2 regions of the Neobacillus sp. K501 genome follow, and region 1 is predicted to be linked to the other one. Evidence: predicted binding sites of a transcription regulator. Region 1 holds the regulator's gene; the other holds the start of a gene.

Region 1 (8,547 bases):
ATCTATCATTCCTACCTCGACGGGTGCTGCGAAAGCGTTGTCACTTGTTTTACCTCAATTAAAGGGTAAATTGCACGGGATGGCGCTTCGTGTACCAACACCAAATGTTTCTTTAGTTGATTTGGTTGTTGATCTGAAACAGGATGTTACCGTTGACGACATTAACCAGGCATTTATCGAGGCAAGAAATGGTTCATTAAAAGGAATTTTGGATTTCACAATGGAGCCGCTTGTATCCATAGATTTTAACAGCAATCCTAATTCTGCCATCATAGATGGACTTTCAACCATGGTCATGGGAACAAGAAAAGTGAAAGTTCTAGCTTGGTATGATAATGAATGGGGCTATTCTTCACGTGTTGTCGACCTTGCTCTTTATGTAGTGCAAGAAATGGTCACGAAGAACCAAGTGAAAGTAAGTTAAAAAGCTGTCGATTGACAGCTTTTTTTGTTGCAGAAATTGTAATTCCGCATAAAATAACTTAAAATGCTTTTTTGAGGGAAAATGTCCTTTTATCCATATTAACGAAATGATGTAAAAATTTTTATATTGATAGGTTGCAAAAAAAATATAAACTTAGTATACTAGTCATCGTGAACTTCTTGAAATTAGGTAACGATTAATTACTTAAAGGGTTAGGACCTCTCTGGACTAACTTTCCCCCGTGGTAATTACCTGGTACCGTCAATAACAGGATTTCAAGATCGAAGCGAAAATGGTTAAAGGGGGAAAATGAATATGGAAACAATGGGACGTCACGTAATCTCTGAATTATGGGGTTGCGATTTTGAAAAATTAAATGATATGAACTTTATTGAACAGACATTTGTTGAAGCAGCTTTAAAATCAGGAGCAGAAATTCGCGAGGTAGCTTTTCATAAATTTGCTCCACAAGGTGTAAGCGGTGTGGTCATTATTTCTGAATCTCACTTAACGATTCATAGTTTCCCAGAGCATGGATATGCGAGCATTGATGTGTATACTTGCGGCGATTTGAATCCAAATGTTGCTGCTGATTATATTGCAGAAGCATTGAATGCACAAACACGTGAAAATATCGAAATTCCACGTGGTATGGGCCCTGTTCACGTTAAACAGGCAAACGCTCTTTAAGCTTAATAATTTGGTGAAAACGGCAAGAGGTGTATGTATTTTACACCTCTTTTTATATTACCTTGAAATATTGTAAAATAGAGTAAACAATCTTTTTTGGAGGTAGAAATGTCGATTTTTGGTGATTTATTTATTCGTTTTAGTAAACAAATTGAAACTTCTGATGGACAGAAAGATGATTCTTTGAAAACACATTATTATAAAGCTACTTTTAATCAGCTTTTTCAATCTGTGGAAGAGTTATTCAGACAGGATGCGGATTGCAGAATTACCACGGTATCAAAAGAGCGTGGGGAGATTGCCGTTGAAATTAATAAACCGGCCCCTTGTTTTTTAATCGTAACAGTCGTTTCTGTAAGACCATTAGAAACAGCTGTAGACTTTACCATTTCATCTGAATCATTTTCTCTGACCGGATCGTACCCAACCTTAAAGAAGAGGATCCAATCGTATTATCAACGTCTTAATCAAATACATACGTTTATTAGAGCAGGAAAAAACAATTAATACTTAGACTTGTGTAACCTATTTCTTTCTAATAAGATTAGATTAGGAATACCGCGAAAAAAAGTGTTAGGATTTTTTGGGGAGTTGATCAGCAATGAAATGCCCTTCTTGTCAAAATTATGGTACACGTGTGCTTGATTCCCGGCCTGTTGATGAGGGGCGCGCTACCCGAAGAAGGCGGGAATGTGAAGAATGCGGATATCGCTTTACCACGTTTGAAAAGATTGAAGAAATTCCATTAATTGTGGTAAAGAAAGAAGGAACAAGGGAAGAGTTCAGCCGCGATAAGATTTTACGAGGCTTAATTAAGGCCTGTGAAAAGCGTCCAGTTGCTTTAAAGCAATTAGAAGATATCACACAAGGCGTGGAAAAAGAGCTTCGAAATCAGGGGATTTCTGAGATTAAAAGTGAATTGGTGGGTGAAATGGTAATGGACAGGCTCGCACATGTCGATGAAGTAGCCTATGTTCGTTTTGCATCCGTTTACCGTCAGTTTAAGGATATAAATGTTTTTATTGAAGAATTAAAGGAATTAATTAAGAAAGAGAAATCTTAGGGAGCTGAGGAATTTGGCTCTCTCTTTTGTTCGAAAAGCTCCAGCACCTAGGCGCTGGAGCTGGACAAAAATTTGAAGGAAAGGTCTGAATGAAAAATGGCGCAGCATTGGCAGGAGTTAATTCCCATTGACCGTTATAAAGTAGGGGCAAATGGTTTGCTGCATGAGTATGATCGCAAAGTGCTGACGTTTTTGTATCAGCCCTTAATTGGTTCAACCTGTTTTAGTTTATATATGACTCTCTGGGCAGAGGTAGAGGAAAATAGACTATGGTCTGAGCCTTCAACCCATCACGTTTTAATGAATTTACTTAGTGCTAATTTAAAGGATATTTATGAATCCCGTTTGATGCTTGAAGGCATTGGTTTATTAAAAACTTATGTGAATACGGAGGAGGGGCAGCGTTCATTTATTTATGAACTACAGCCTCCATTAACTCCAGAGCAATTCTTTCTTGATGGAATGTTAAATATTTATTTATATCGAAAGATCGGGAAAAATCACTTTGCCCGGCTAAAACGCTTTTTCAGCGACCAACAAAAACCTCCGCAGGAAGATTATGCAGAGGTAACAAGAGCCTTTCAAGATGTATTTGCTTCCGCAACACCTAGCAGTCTTCAGTACATGCAAGAACATTCTGAGGCACTAGAAACGGAGCCGAATCAACAGTTTATTGGGCGGACTGAGCAAACCCCGATTCAAATCGAAAATCAAGAATTTAATTTTGAGATGTTAAAGGCAGGATTAAATGATTCACTCGTCCCTAAGAAGGCCTTATCTAAAAAGGTAAAAGATGTGATTAGCAATCTTGCATTTCTTTATAATATTGATCCAATTGAAATGAAAAAGTTCGTTCTAGGCGCTATTAATGAGAATGATGAGATTGATATCGAAGAGTTAAGGAAGGGTGCCCGTGACTGGTATCAGTTTGTCAATTATGATCAGCTTCCAAGCTTGATTACCCGAATCCAGCCGGTGGCCCATCAGGTTCAATTGACCGAACCGAAAACTCCTGAGGAAAAATTAATTCGTTATTTTGAAACAAATCCTCCGTTACAAGTTTTTAAAGAGCTTTCAGGGGGAGTAGAGCCTTCCAATTCGGATCTGAAAATATTAGAAGAACTTATGATTAAGTATAAGCTTCAGCCTGGTGTCATTAATGTCTTGATTGATGTCGTCATGAGAAAAACCGATATGAAATTCACAAAAGGATTTGTCGAGTCGATCGCTAGTCACTGGGCAAGAAAACAAGTGAATACGGTGAAAGACGCAATGGAAATTGCGAAGAAAGAAAATAGCTGGACGAATAACAAAAGTACTGGAAAGACAACGAAACAAAAACCAATACGCAAAGAAGTTTTACCTGATTGGTTTGATGATAAAACGGAAGAAACAGGAAAAGATGCTGTGGGTCAGACGGACAAAGACCTAGAAGCGAAAAAACGGGCGATTGAAGAAAAATTAAAAGCCTTTCGGAAATAGGGGTGAGATAGTTGGAAAGGATTAATCAAACACTGAAGCGTTTGGCTTCAAATGAAAACTTTCAGAAGCGATATGAACAACAGCGGCAGCAGGTCCTTCAAAATCCGGAAATAAAGGCCTTTTTAACCGAACATAAAGACGAGATTAACCAAGCGATGGTTGAAAAAAGTATGATGAAACTTTATGAGTATACGAACCAAAGTAAAGAGTGTAACCGGTGTGAGAGTCTTGATGGATGCATTAATTTTTTGAAGGGGCATCACCCAGAATTAGTATTAACACGAAATACCATAGATGTTGTATATAAGAAATGCCCAAGGAAAATAATGGCGGATGAACAAAAGAAAAATCAAAGGCTGATTAAAAGTCTTTATGTCCCAAGAGACATTTTGGAAGCAACGTTTGAACAATTTGAAGGGGATCAGGGCAGATTGGATGCAGGTGATAAGGCTGCTACTTTCCTCATGAATTATGAAGCGGGCTTAAAGCCTAAAGGTTTATACCTTTATGGTAAGTTTGGAGTGGGAAAATCATATTTGTTAGGTGCCATCGCGAATGAACTGGCGAAAAAACAAATTGGCTCGATGATTGTCTACGTCCCTGAGCTGCTCCGAGAAATGAAAAGTTCGATCGCTGATTCCACCTTAAATGAAAAAATTGAGGCATTAAAAAAAGAGCCAATCTTGATGCTTGACGATATTGGTGCTGAAGCCGTTTCGAGCTGGACGAGAGATGAGGTCCTAGGGCCGATTCTCCAATTCCGGATGCTGGAGAAACTCCCAACCTTTTTTACCTCGAATTTTGATTTTCAAGGCCTTGAGCATCACTTGACTTATAGTCAGCGTGGGGAAGAAGAAAAAATGAAAGCGCGCAGAATCATGGAGCGTATTCGCAGTTTAAGTGAGCCCGTGCTCGTAGACGGACCAAACCGACGTCACTAATAAAAGGATTACCGATTTCTTTTCGGTAATCCTTTTAATTTTAAATAAATATTGGAAAAGCTGTTCTGTCTTAACTTCTATTTTGGTCAAGTCCCCCATATAAATAGTAAAACAGAGATTGGTGACTAGGGGGGATTTGGTTGGCAGAAATCATCTTCCAAAGCAGGATGGATGCGAAAAGATTTTATCTTCACTTGCTTAAGTGCGTACAGGATCATTCAGATATTCTTCTTTCAGAAGATAACCATATAGTGAAAATTATGGATAACAGATTAGCTGGAATTACATTTGAAAAAGTAAAAGAAGCATTTTATGAGTTTATTATTAAAATAAAGCGAGATGACTGGTTTCGAGCCATTTTACAGGAGGAATATTTCTTTGAAGATCCTGATGAAATTCAGCAAATTATGGAAATTATTTATTCTGTACTTGCAGGGAATCGGGAGGATCTTGCTGTATTTTTAAAGGAGAACACGGAAGAACCGAAGATTAGAGAAGCAGTCGAGGAGCTTTTTAAAGGGAATATCTCGTTTTCTTTTGATGCATTTTTAAAGTTTCGCCTTCGTCCGTATTTACAACTGCTTGAGAGTTATGTTGAGATTTCTATTGACGAATATAAAATGGAGCAGGAATATCAAATGTTCGTGCAGACGCTCCGTGATTTTTTAGTGAAGCGGGAACCTAAAATAGAAACCTTGAATTTATTATTGGATGAGGAAATTAAATTTTTTAATGAGGAATTTGCTGAAATAAAAAGGGCAGAGCTAATGAGGATGGTGGACCGCAAGCTCTTGTTTAACCATCCCGTTTACGTAGATTCAGCCTCAATTGCACCATTATTATCGATAGCACCAAGAAATATCATTCTCTATACAAAAAATTCGGATGAACCGCTTGTACGAACAATAAAGAATATCTTTGAAGAAAGAGTGACAATTAAATTGTACACGGGCTTACGACATATAAAAGAGTGGATACAACAGGAAAACGAAGCTAGTGAAAATGGTGCTTAGAAAATTAGGTGTTTACCGTATTGATTTTTCAAAAAATAGTCATTATAATATCTTACATAGTCCGAAAAGCGGAAGCGCTTTGAACAGGGGCTTATGACCCCGAGCCACTAAGCGCTGGAGCTAGACATAGCAAAATAAACAGTAAAAGTAATGATAAGGACAATAGTATTTTTTCACGGTTATCAGAGAGGGAGGACATGGCTGAAAGTCTCCTAGCACGGATTGAATGCTTACCACCTTTAAACTTCAGCGGTGAACGCTTCTTTGAAGACTGTAATCGCCTGACGGGAAACAGCCCGTTACCCTGTCCTAAAGTCATTTTTGAGATTTTTTTAAAAATGAAAAATTGGGTGGAACCACGTGTTTATTAAACTCGTCCCTTTTCCATAGGGACGGGTTTTTTTATTTTTATTAGAAAAGCGGAAGCCCCTAGGCGCTGAAGCTGGACACTAAATTAAGTCGAAACTGACTTTTAAATCAAAAGGAGGAGTTACCATGTCAAACGTTGTTAAAATTGCGTTTCCAGATGGAGCAGTGAAGGAGTTTCCTCGTGGAACAACAACGGAAGATATTGCCGCATCCATCAGCCCGGGCCTAAAGAAAAAGGCGATTGCCGGGAAATGGAACGGACAAATGTATGATCTTCGTCGTCCAATCGAAGAGGACGGTTCAATAGAAATCGTTGTGCCAGATTCTAACGATGCATTAGAGGTTTTACGCCATAGTACAGCACATTTAATGGCGCAAGCGATTAAGCGGCTATATCCAAATGTAAATCTTGGAGTTGGTCCTGTTATTGAAAGCGGCTTTTACTACGATATCGATATTGAAGAGTCATTAACACCTGAAGATCTTCCAAAAATCGAAAAAGAAATGGCGAAGATCGTCAATGAAAATATTGAAATTGTTCGTAAGGAAGTAAGCCGAGCCGAAGCCGTTCAGATTTTTAAGGAAATGAATGATCCCTATAAGCTTGAATTGATTGAAGCAATTCCGGATGAGGAACAAGTAACAATCTATGAGCAAGGTGAATTCTTGGACCTTTGCCGCGGTGTCCATGTTCCTTCAACAGGAAAGCTAAAAGAATTTAAGCTATTAAGTATTGCAGGTGCCTACTGGCGAGGAGACAGTAAGAATAAAATGTTGCAGCGTATTTATGGAACAGCTTTCTTTAAGAAAGAAGATCTTGCTGAACATTTGCGTTTACTGGAAGAAGCCAAAGAACGTGATCACCGAAAAATCGGGAAAGAATTGAGCCTTTTCACAAGTTCACAATTAGTTGGCCAAGGATTGCCGCTATGGCTTCCTAAGGGAGCAACTATCCGCCGCGTGATTGAGCGCTATATTGTCGACAAAGAACAACGTCTTGGTTATGACCACGTCTATACACCAGTAATGGGTAGTGTTGATCTTTATAAAACTTCCGGTCACTGGGATCACTATCAGGAAGATATGTTCCCTGTGATGGAAATGGATAATGAGCAGCTAGTGTTAAGACCAATGAACTGTCCACATCACATGATGGTTTATAAGAATAGCATTCACAGCTATCGTGAGCTTCCGATTCGGATTGCTGAGCTTGGAACTATGCATCGCTATGAAATGTCTGGTGCTTTATCAGGCTTACAGCGTGTTCGTGGAATGACTTTGAATGATGCTCATATATTTGTCCGCCCAGACCAAATCAAGGATGAGTTCAAAAGAGTAGTAAACCTTGTTTTAGCTGTTTATAAGGACTTTAATATTAACGATTATTCCTTCCGCCTATCCTACCGTGATCCTCAAGATACTGAAAAGTATTATGATGATGATGCGATGTGGGAAAAGGCACAGAGCATGCTGAAGGAAGCGATGGATGACTTGGGGCTTGATTACTACGAGGCAGAAGGAGAAGCAGCTTTCTACGGTCCTAAGCTGGACGTCCAAGTAAAAACAGCTTTAGGTAAGGATGAAACACTATCCACTGTACAATTGGACTTCTTACTTCCAGAGCGTTTCGATTTAACTTACGTAGGGGAAGATGGTAAACAGCATCGTCCAGTCGTTATCCACCGCGGAGTGGTTTCGACAATGGAACGCTTTGTTGCCTTCTTAATTGAAGAGTACAAAGGTGCATTCCCAACTTGGTTGGCACCAGTTCAAGTTCAAGTAATACCAGTATCACCTGGGGTACACTATGATTATGCTAAACAAGTTCAAGAGCAGCTTCAAAACGAAGGCTTCCGTGTTGAGCTTGATGGCCGTGATGAAAAAATCGGTTACAAGATCCGCGAAGCACAAATGCAAAAAATTCCATACATGCTTGTTGTCGGTGACAAAGAAGTCGAAGAAAATGCCGTTAACGTCCGTAAATATGGTGAGCAAAAGTCCGAAACAATTGGATTTGCAGCATTTGTTGACAGCATAAATGCAGAAGTAAAACGTGGATAATTTTTCAAAAGGGAGGCTCGCCTCCCTTTTGTTTTTCAGAAATAAAAATTTTCCTATTGAATAATTTTTCGTTTCTTGTTAAAATAAATTTCGTTGTCATAAGAAATGTACGTTTGACATTAGGTCTTTGCTTATGTTATAGTTATTAAGGTAAAAATTGAATACTTATTTAGGAAAGAAGAAGCACCCGCTTCTCACCTGATTGACGCATCAAGCAGTTGGCAGGTTTTACGTGAACTATTTTGTTCTTTACTTATGTTTCGTAAAGTGTGGGTGTATGCATCCGCACTTTTTTATTTGTAAATAAAGTATTAAGTTGTTCAGTACTTGCCGAAGCAGCAGGGTGAAAAAGAAGCTTTTCGGTTCTTCTTAACCTGAATGTTGTATTCGTGATTAACCTTGGAGGTGGCTAATTATTAGCAAAGACATGTTGTTAAATGAGGGCATTCGCGCTCGCGAAGTTCGTCTAATTGACCAAAATGGCGAGCAATTAGGAATCAAATC
Region 2 (8,547 bases), 270 kb from region 1:
TTGAAGTTATTGAGGTGCCTGTGAACGAAGGGATTACGGATGTCGAGGCATTAAAAGGCCTCATTAATGATGAAGTTGCCGCCGTTATCGTTCAATATCCAAACTTTTTTGGGCGAATTGAGCCATTAAAAGAGCTTGAAGAAATCATTCACGCCAATAAGTCATTATTTGTTGTGTCTAGTAATCCACTCTCACTTGGGGTTTTAACACCACCTGGAAAATTCGGTGCAGATATTGTGATTGGGGATGCTCAGCCATTTGGAATTGCAACAGCATTTGGCGGACCGCACTGTGGATTTTTTGCGGTAACGACGAAATTAATGCGGAAGGTTCCAGGCCGATTAGTGGGGCAAACCGCTGATGATCAGGGACGTCGTGGTTTTGTATTAACACTTCAAGCGCGTGAGCAGCATATTCGCCGTGATAAAGCGACATCCAATATTTGTTCAAACCAAGCACTTAATGCCCTTGCTGCATCGGTAGCGATGACGGCTCTTGGTAAAAAAGGTGTTAAGGAAATGGCTGCGGCTAATCTTCAAAAGGCGCACTATGCTAAAACAGCATTTAAGCAAGCTGGTTTTGAAATCGTTTATGACGGTCATTCATTCAATGAGTTTGTTGTTAAATTAAATAAACCGGTAAAAGAAATGAATCAATCATTATTGGAAAAAGGAATCATCGGTGGATATGATCTTGGTCGTGATTATTCTGAGCTTTCCAATCACATGTTGATTTGTGTTACTGAACAAAGATCGAAGGACGAAATCGATACATTAGTGAAAGAATTGGGGGATTTACATGCATAATCAAGACCAGGCACTCATTTTTGAACTAAGTACACCAGGTCGAATCGGATACAGCCTCCCAGAAATGGATATTCCTGAAGTAGACCTCAGCAGCCTTCTTCCTGATGAATATGTACGTGTAGAGGAACCCGAGTTGCCGGAGGTTTCTGAGCTTGACATTATGCGTCATTATACGGCCCTTTCTAGGAGAAATCACGGTGTTGATTCTGGTTTTTATCCATTAGGCTCTTGTACGATGAAATACAATCCGAAAATTAATGAAAATGTGGCTCGTTTTAACGGCTTTGCTCATTTGCATCCATTACAGGATGAAAGCTCTGTCCAAGGTGCACTTGAATTGTTGTATGATTTGCAGGAGCATTTAATTGAGATTACTGGTATGGATGAAGTTACCCTGCAGCCAGCAGCTGGTGCTCATGGTGAATGGACAGGTTTGATGATGATTCGTGCCTACCATGAAGCAAATGGTGATATAAAGCGTACGAAGGTTATTGTTCCTGATAGTGCACACGGAACAAATCCAGCTTCTGCTACGGTTGCTGGTCTGGAAACGATTACGGTTAAGTCTAACGAAAATGGTCTTGTCGACCTTGAGGATTTAAGAAGAGTTGTTGGTGAGGATACAGCGGCTTTAATGTTGACCAATCCTAATACACTTGGATTGTTTGAAGAAAATATTGTCGAAATGGCTGAAATTGTTCACGGTGCTGGCGGAAAGCTTTATTATGATGGAGCAAACTTAAACGCAGTTCTTTCTAAGGCAAGACCAGGCGACATGGGATTTGATGTCGTTCACTTAAACCTTCATAAGACCTTTACAGGTCCACACGGAGGCGGAGGTCCTGGTTCAGGTCCTGTTGGAGTGAAGGCGGACTTAATTCCGTTTTTACCAAAACCGGTAATTGCTAAGCGCGGTGAAGAATACATGCTTGATTATGACCGTCCGCAATCGATCGGTCGTGTGAAGCCTTATTATGGAAACTTCGGTATCAATGTTCGCGCCTATACTTACATCCGAACCATGGGTCCAGATGGCTTGAAAGCCGTAACAGAGTACGCGGTATTGAATGCGAATTATATGATGAGAAGGCTGGCAGAATACTATGACCTGCCGTTTGATAGACACTGTAAACATGAGTTTGTGCTTAGCGGTAGACGCCAGAAAAAGCTAGGTGTTCGTACATTAGATATTGCTAAACGCCTGCTCGATTTTGGTTACCATCCACCAACCATCTACTTCCCGTTAAATGTGGAAGAGTGTATCATGATTGAGCCAACGGAAACTGAATCGAAAGAAACTTTGGATTCTTTTATTGACATCATGATTCAAATTGCTAAAGAAGCAGAAGAGAATCCAGAAATCGTTCAAGAAGCACCGCATACCACGGTTGTCGGTCGTATGGACGAAGCAACGGCAGCACGTAAACCAATTTTAAAATATCAAAAAGCATAATAATAAAAGGCCAGGTTCAGCTTATTTTGTTGAATCTGGCCTTTGTCATTTGTCAGATTTTTTATTTTAATAAAAGAGACCTCTATCTTAGATAGAAGTCTCACTAGATTATTTTTTTGTTTTGACTTTTCCAGACCACTTTTTGAACCCGCCTTGTAACTGGGTAAGGTCTCTAAATCCTCTACGGTGTAAAAATTGAGCTGCACGGCCGCTGCGCATTCCATTTTGATCATATAAATAAACAGGAAGGTCTGAGCGGAGTTCCTTCAGTCTCATTTTGATCTGAGACAACGGAATATTCCGTGCTCCTAAAATATGACCACCTTCAAATTCGTTTGGTTCACGAACATCAATGAGTTGGGCCTTTCGATACCCTGCACGAAATTCCTCTTCGGTTACCGTTTTAACTATTCTTTTCTGATAGAAATAAGTGGTAAGGGAATAAATTACTACTGCTCCGATAATGGTTAAAAGTGTTATTAGAGAACTCAACTTCTGTTTGCTCCTTTCAAGCTTTGATGCACTAGTATATATTATATAAGCCAATCCTTTAAAGATAAAGAATAAAGATAAAAATATATTTCTTTTTGCCTATTAAGATTATAGCAAAGATTTCTCGTTTTGAATTCCTATCAGATTTTGGTAGACTTGAAAATGTACATAAACAACATAAAAATGAGGTTTTAAAATGGAAAAGGAAATTTGGCGTTTTATTGACTCTGGAAATTGTTCTCCAGCTTTTAATATGGCATTAGATGAAGCTCTTCTGGATTGGCATAGTGAAGGTAAAATTCCTCCGGTTATTCGTTTTTATGGCTGGAATCCCGCGACCTTATCCATCGGTTATTTTCAAAAAGTCGAGAAGGAAATTGATTTAGAGGCAGTTAAGGCTCATGGACTTGGATTTGTGAGACGGCCTACAGGTGGGCGAGGGGTACTTCATGAACATGAGCTAACCTATAGTGTCATTGTTTCAGAAGATCATCCAGAAATGCCGAAAACCGTAACTGAGGCTTACCGCGTCATATCGGAAGGAATTTTAAAAGGATTTCATCAGTTAGGATTGGAAGCCTATTTTGCCGTTCCAAGAACGGATGAAGAAAAAAGTGCTCTTAAGAATCCTCGTTCTGCTGTTTGTTTTGATGCACCTAGCTGGTACGAGCTTGTTGTCGAAGGGCGTAAGGTGGCTGGAAGTGCCCAAACAAGGCAAAAAGGGGTTATTTTGCAGCATGGGTCGATTCTATTAGATTTGGATGAGGATAAACTTTTCAGTTTGTTCAAATATCCTAATGATCGGGTAAAAGAACGGATGAAGTCAGCCTTTAAAAACAAAGCTGTTGCGATTAATGAGATCAGTCCACGAAAAATTACGTTAGAGGAAGCGAAGGAAGCATTTTATAAAGGCTTCGCAGAAGGGCTTAATATTGTTCTTGAACCATACCATTTGAATGAAGAAGAACTTGCTTATGTGAATAAAATAGCGAAAGAACGCTATGAAAGTGATGAATGGAATTATAAAAGATAAAAAGAAGGGCGAACTGTGTAATTAATGTTCGCCCTTTTACTTATTGATTTTTTATCGAATTAATAGCTTTGACATATTTTTCGTACCATTTTTTCCATTCTTCCTTACGCTCAATTGTATTTTGATTAAGCAATGAATCAATGACATCCAAACAAACATGCCAGCCTGCTAAATCCCTAGGGGTATGATCTGTTATAGTATTTATTTTTTCAATTAAGACTAATAAACAGCCGTCATTCTCTTGAGATAACTCAAAACGCACAATATCTTCGCCCCAGGTATATTCCAAGACGGAATGCATTTTCAATTCGAGGATTCTCATTTCCTCAAAGGTTCCATTTCCCATGTCGAATTGAATGACCCCGCCTTCACGAAGTTCGTCCACGCGAAGCTCTGAAAACCATTGTGGAAGTTTGTCATTATCTGTTAAATAGGACCAAACATCTTCAACAGAATGCTTCAAGTGCCGTTCATAACGTGCCGTGTAGCCATTATCAACTTTAATAATTTGTGCTAACAATTTATTTCCTCCTCCTTAATTCTTCTTTTTTTAAGTATACCTTTTTAATAATTCTTGATAATCAAAAATCTACCTTTTTTAAAAATCGCAACCTGCGAAATTTGTTAAAATTTCTTGTTTTATGCCGAAAAACATAAGAAATCTTATGATATCTCTTAATTCTATCTTATTTTAAGTTTGACAAAGATTAAGTTTTTTGCACTTAACACAATATATAGTGGTGTCGAAAATATTTTCGGTACTATATATTGATTTATTCTGAGCATCTATGATAACTTATGTATATCAAGTCAACAAGATATAGCATAACAATACTAGAATCTTACACAAGATATAGAATTTATATTTGAGGGAGTGTTTTCATGTCTGTTGTTTTTAGACAAAAAATGAATATTGATTTTGAAAGGTTAAATGAGGACATCGGATTGTTCCCCCAGGTGCACCCTGTAACCCCAGATATGAAGATAACCCACAAAGGTGTATCAAGATTGGTCATGTTAGACCGCTACACCTTTAAAGACACTGCAAAAATTACCCTTACAAATGGTGACTTTGTTGTACTCACGATTAAAGAGGATCCAAAATTCCCAGCACGTGGGCTTGGATACATCATGGATATAGATTGGGAGAGTAAAAAAGCAAAGGTTTTAGTGGAAGAGGAATTTAGAGGTGTCCTTGATGACCCAGAGGAATCAGAAACAGGAGTTATCTTGCGGTCACTTGATGTTATCGAGAAACCGTTAGAGCTATTCTACGAGCAGATTGCCAAGCGAAATGCAACCGGCCTTGCATCTGTGGAGGAAACGGAAGAGAAGCGAAGAGAGTGGACTGATAAGTTTTATCAAGAATTGGTTAATCTGAACTTCATTCCTGCTGGCCGTGTTTTATATGGCGCAGGTGCTCAAACTGACGTAACTTACTTTAATTGTTACGTGATGCCTTTTGTTCCGGACTCAAGGGAAGGAATTTCTGATCATCGTAAGCAGGTTATGGAGATCATGAGCCGCGGCGGCGGTGTTGGTACCAATGGCTCAACATTACGTCCTCGTAACACCTTAGCAAGAGGTGTAAACGGAAAATCATCTGGTTCTGTTTCGTGGTTGGATGACATTGCGAAATTAACGCATTTAGTGGAACAAGGCGGCTCGCGCAGGGGTGCTCAGATGATCATGCTTGCTGACTGGCATCCGGACATTATTGAGTTTATTATCTCAAAAATGCAGAACCCTAGAATTTTGCGATTCTTAATTGAAAACACAAACGATGAAACGATTAAAAAGCATGCAACTGATAAGCTTAAATTCACTCCTTTTACAGCTCGTGAAAATGCCATGTATCAAGGTATAGTGAATTATAAAAACTTCCCTGGATTAGGCGGTTTCAGTGAAGATATTATTGCAGATGCTGAAGAAAAACTATTAACAGGTGGTAACTATACAGTCCATAATCCAGAATTCCTCACAGGAGCTAACATCTCCATTTGTTTAACAAAGGAATTTATGGAAGCAGTAGAAACAGATGGCGATTATGAACTTCGTTTCCCATATGTTGAAATCTATAACGAAGAAGAAATGAAGGCATACAACCAAGAATGGCATAAAGTCGGTGATGTTCGCGAGTGGGAAAAGCAGGGTCACAAGGTTCGAGTATATAAGAAAATAAAAGCAAAAGAACTATGGAACCTTATTAACATCTGTGCAACCTACTCAGCAGAGCCAGGAATATTCTTTATTGATAATGCCAACGACATGACAAATGCAAAAGCATACGGTCAACAAGTTGTTGCAACAAACCCATGTGGTGAGCAACCTCTCGCACCATATTCAGTTTGTAACCTTGCCGCGGTTAATCTTGCTGAGATGGCTGATAAGGAAACAAAAAAAGTCGATATCGAAAAGTTAAAACAAACGGTCGCTGTAGGCGTTCGAATGCAGGACAATGTTATTAATGCTACTCCATACTTCCTAGAAGAAAACAAAAAGCAGGCGCTTGGTGAACGCCGCGTAGGCTTGGGAGTAATGGGATTACATGACCTGTTAATCTACTGTGAAACAGAGTACGGCTCAGAAAAAGGTAATCAGCTTGTTGATCAAGTATTCGAAACAATCGCTACAACAGCTTATAAAACTTCAGTTGAGTTAGCGAAGGAAAAAGGAAGCTTTCCATTCCTAAACGGGGAAACAACCGAAGAAACCAATCGTTTACGAAATGCTTTCATCAATACAGGTTTCATGAAAAAAATGCCTGAAGACATTCGAGAATCAATCTTAGAAAATGGAATAAGGAATTCACATTTGCTAACTGTTGCTCCAACGGGATCCACTGGAACAATGGTTGGTGTATCAACTGGATTAGAGCCTTATTTCTCATTCTCTTATTTCCGTAGCGGACGTCTTGGTAAATTTATTGAAGTAAAAGCAGATATCGTTCAAGAGTATTTAGATCAGCATCCAGAAGCTGATTCAGACAATCTACCAAATTGGTTTGTTTCAGCAATGGAACTTGCACCAGAAGCACACGCAGATGTTCAATGTGTTATTCAGCGTTGGATTGACAGCTCAATTAGTAAGACTGTTAATGCACCAAAAGGTTACAGCGTTGAACAGGTTGAAAAGGTATATGAGCGTTTGTACCGTGGTGGCGCAAAAGGCGGTACTGTATACGTCGATGGATCACGTGATTCTCAGGTCCTTACACTCAAAGCAGAAGAAAACACAATGGAACAATTATCAATGTTTGAAGAAAAGCCAAGTCAGCATGTTGTTCTTGTAGATACAATCAGTGATCTTCGTTCAACAGATGTGACGATAGGCTCAGAAGTGGGTAACACCTGTCCAATATGCCGCAAAGGAAAAGTGAAAGAAATTGGCGGCTGTAATACATGTACTAACTGTGGTACCCAATTAAAATGTGGATTATAATTACAAAAAACAATGCAATTCATCCGAATTGCATTGTTTTTTTATATGGCTTTGTTAAATTAAATTGTTGTTTTTGAAAAACTTAAACTAATTGATGATTAGATTTTTAATAACGATAACTCTCCCCAATTTACGCAGAAACTTTATACGTTAAGGGTTTTCTCTGTTTCAAACCGTTTTTAGGCACGTAGAACCTCTTTACGTTACCGAGACCTCTGCCTTCAACCCGTTTTCGGGCACGTAGAACCTCTTTACGTTACCGAGACCTTTGCTTCAACCCGTTTTCGGGCACGTAGAACTTCTTTACGTTACCAAGTTCTCTGCCTCAACCCGTTTTCGGGCACGTAGAACTTCTTTACGTTACCGAGACCACTGCTTCAACCCGTTTTCGGGCACGTAGAACCTCTTTACGTTACCAAGTTCTCTGCCTCAACCCGTTTTCAGGCACGTAGACCTTTAACAAAAGGGTTTTTCTCTATTCCACCCGCATTTTTTTATTCTTATCAACAATATTCTTTAACATAACTTTTTATATAAACTTTTTATAATTGAAGTATATTAAGAAAATGTAAATTCTTTCGGGAAACACCAAAAAGCAAATTCTACGGTGTTATACTGCCAATATGAAGGTATAAGATCAATAAAAGGAGCGTTCAATGAAACCAACTACTACCATCAAATCTCTATTCGAACTCCTCATCGTTTCAACGAAACTCGGCCTTACCTCCTTTGGAGGACCTATTGCCCATCTTGGCTACTTTCATGAGGAATATGTGCGAAGAAGAAAATGGCTGGACGAAAAAAGCTATGCCGATCTAGTTGCCCTATGCCAGTTTTTGCCTGGCCCTGCCAGCAGTCAAGTAGGAATTGGCATTGGAGTGATACGTGCTGGGATCCTTGGAGGTATTATCTCCTTTATTGGATTCACCCTCCCATCCGTTATCGTGCTTGTTCTATTTGCATTCTTTCTCCAAAATTTTAATATTGGTGAGGCAGGCTGGATCCATGGATTAAAAATTGTCGCAGTTGTCGTTGTCGCTCACGCAATATTAGGTATGGCACAAAAACTTACTCCTGATTTAAAAAGAAAAACCATTGCTCTTCTTGCATTAGTGGCTACAATCCTCTATCAAACAGCCATTACCCAGGTGGGTGTCATCGTAATTTCAGCACTCATTGGCTTCTTTCTGTTTAAACAAAATACTGAACAGGATAAATCCCAGACTCAATTTCCAATTCCACGAGGTATAGGGGCTTTATGCTTAGCATTATTTTTTGCTTTGCTTATCCTATTACCTTTATTAAGAGAAATTAACTCATCA

What was found. The regulator NrdR, encoded in region 1, represses ribonucleotide reductase genes. The targets are predictions, from matches to a motif close to AACACNATATATNGTGTT.
Region 2: ACWM35_RS05765 (vitamin B12-dependent ribonucleotide reductase) is a predicted target of NrdR. The motif match lies at 4,509-4,526, and genes of this name have one in related genera.

Annotation. Positions count from the first base shown of each region.
Region 1 covers NZ_JBSLYA010000002.1:522,762-531,308, reverse strand. The annotation lists gene ACWM35_RS07190 (glyceraldehyde-3-phosphate dehydrogenase) at 1-424, shown strand, start outside; gene speD (adenosylmethionine decarboxylase) at 740-1,114, shown strand; gene ACWM35_RS07180 (hypothetical protein) at 1,223-1,621, shown strand; gene nrdR (transcriptional regulator NrdR) at 1,716-2,177, shown strand; gene ACWM35_RS07170 (replication initiation and membrane attachment family protein) at 2,274-3,659, shown strand; gene dnaI (primosomal protein DnaI) at 3,671-4,600, shown strand; gene ACWM35_RS07160 (putative sporulation protein YtxC) at 4,741-5,613, shown strand; T-box leader at 5,755-5,997, shown strand; gene thrS (threonine--tRNA ligase) at 6,109-8,043, shown strand; ribosomal protein L20 leader region at 8,213-8,344, shown strand; gene infC (translation initiation factor IF-3) at 8,471-8,547, shown strand, end outside.
Region 2 covers NZ_JBSLYA010000002.1:251,445-259,991, reverse strand. The annotation lists gene gcvPA (aminomethyl-transferring glycine dehydrogenase subunit GcvPA) at 1-806, shown strand, start outside; gene gcvPB (aminomethyl-transferring glycine dehydrogenase subunit GcvPB) at 799-2,259, shown strand; gene ACWM35_RS05780 (rhodanese-like domain-containing protein) at 2,368-2,751, opposite strand; gene ACWM35_RS05775 (lipoate--protein ligase family protein) at 2,948-3,784, shown strand; gene ACWM35_RS05770 (SRPBCC family protein) at 3,825-4,304, opposite strand; gene ACWM35_RS05765 (vitamin B12-dependent ribonucleotide reductase) at 4,667-7,225, shown strand; gene ACWM35_RS05760 (chromate transporter) at 7,882-8,547, shown strand, end outside.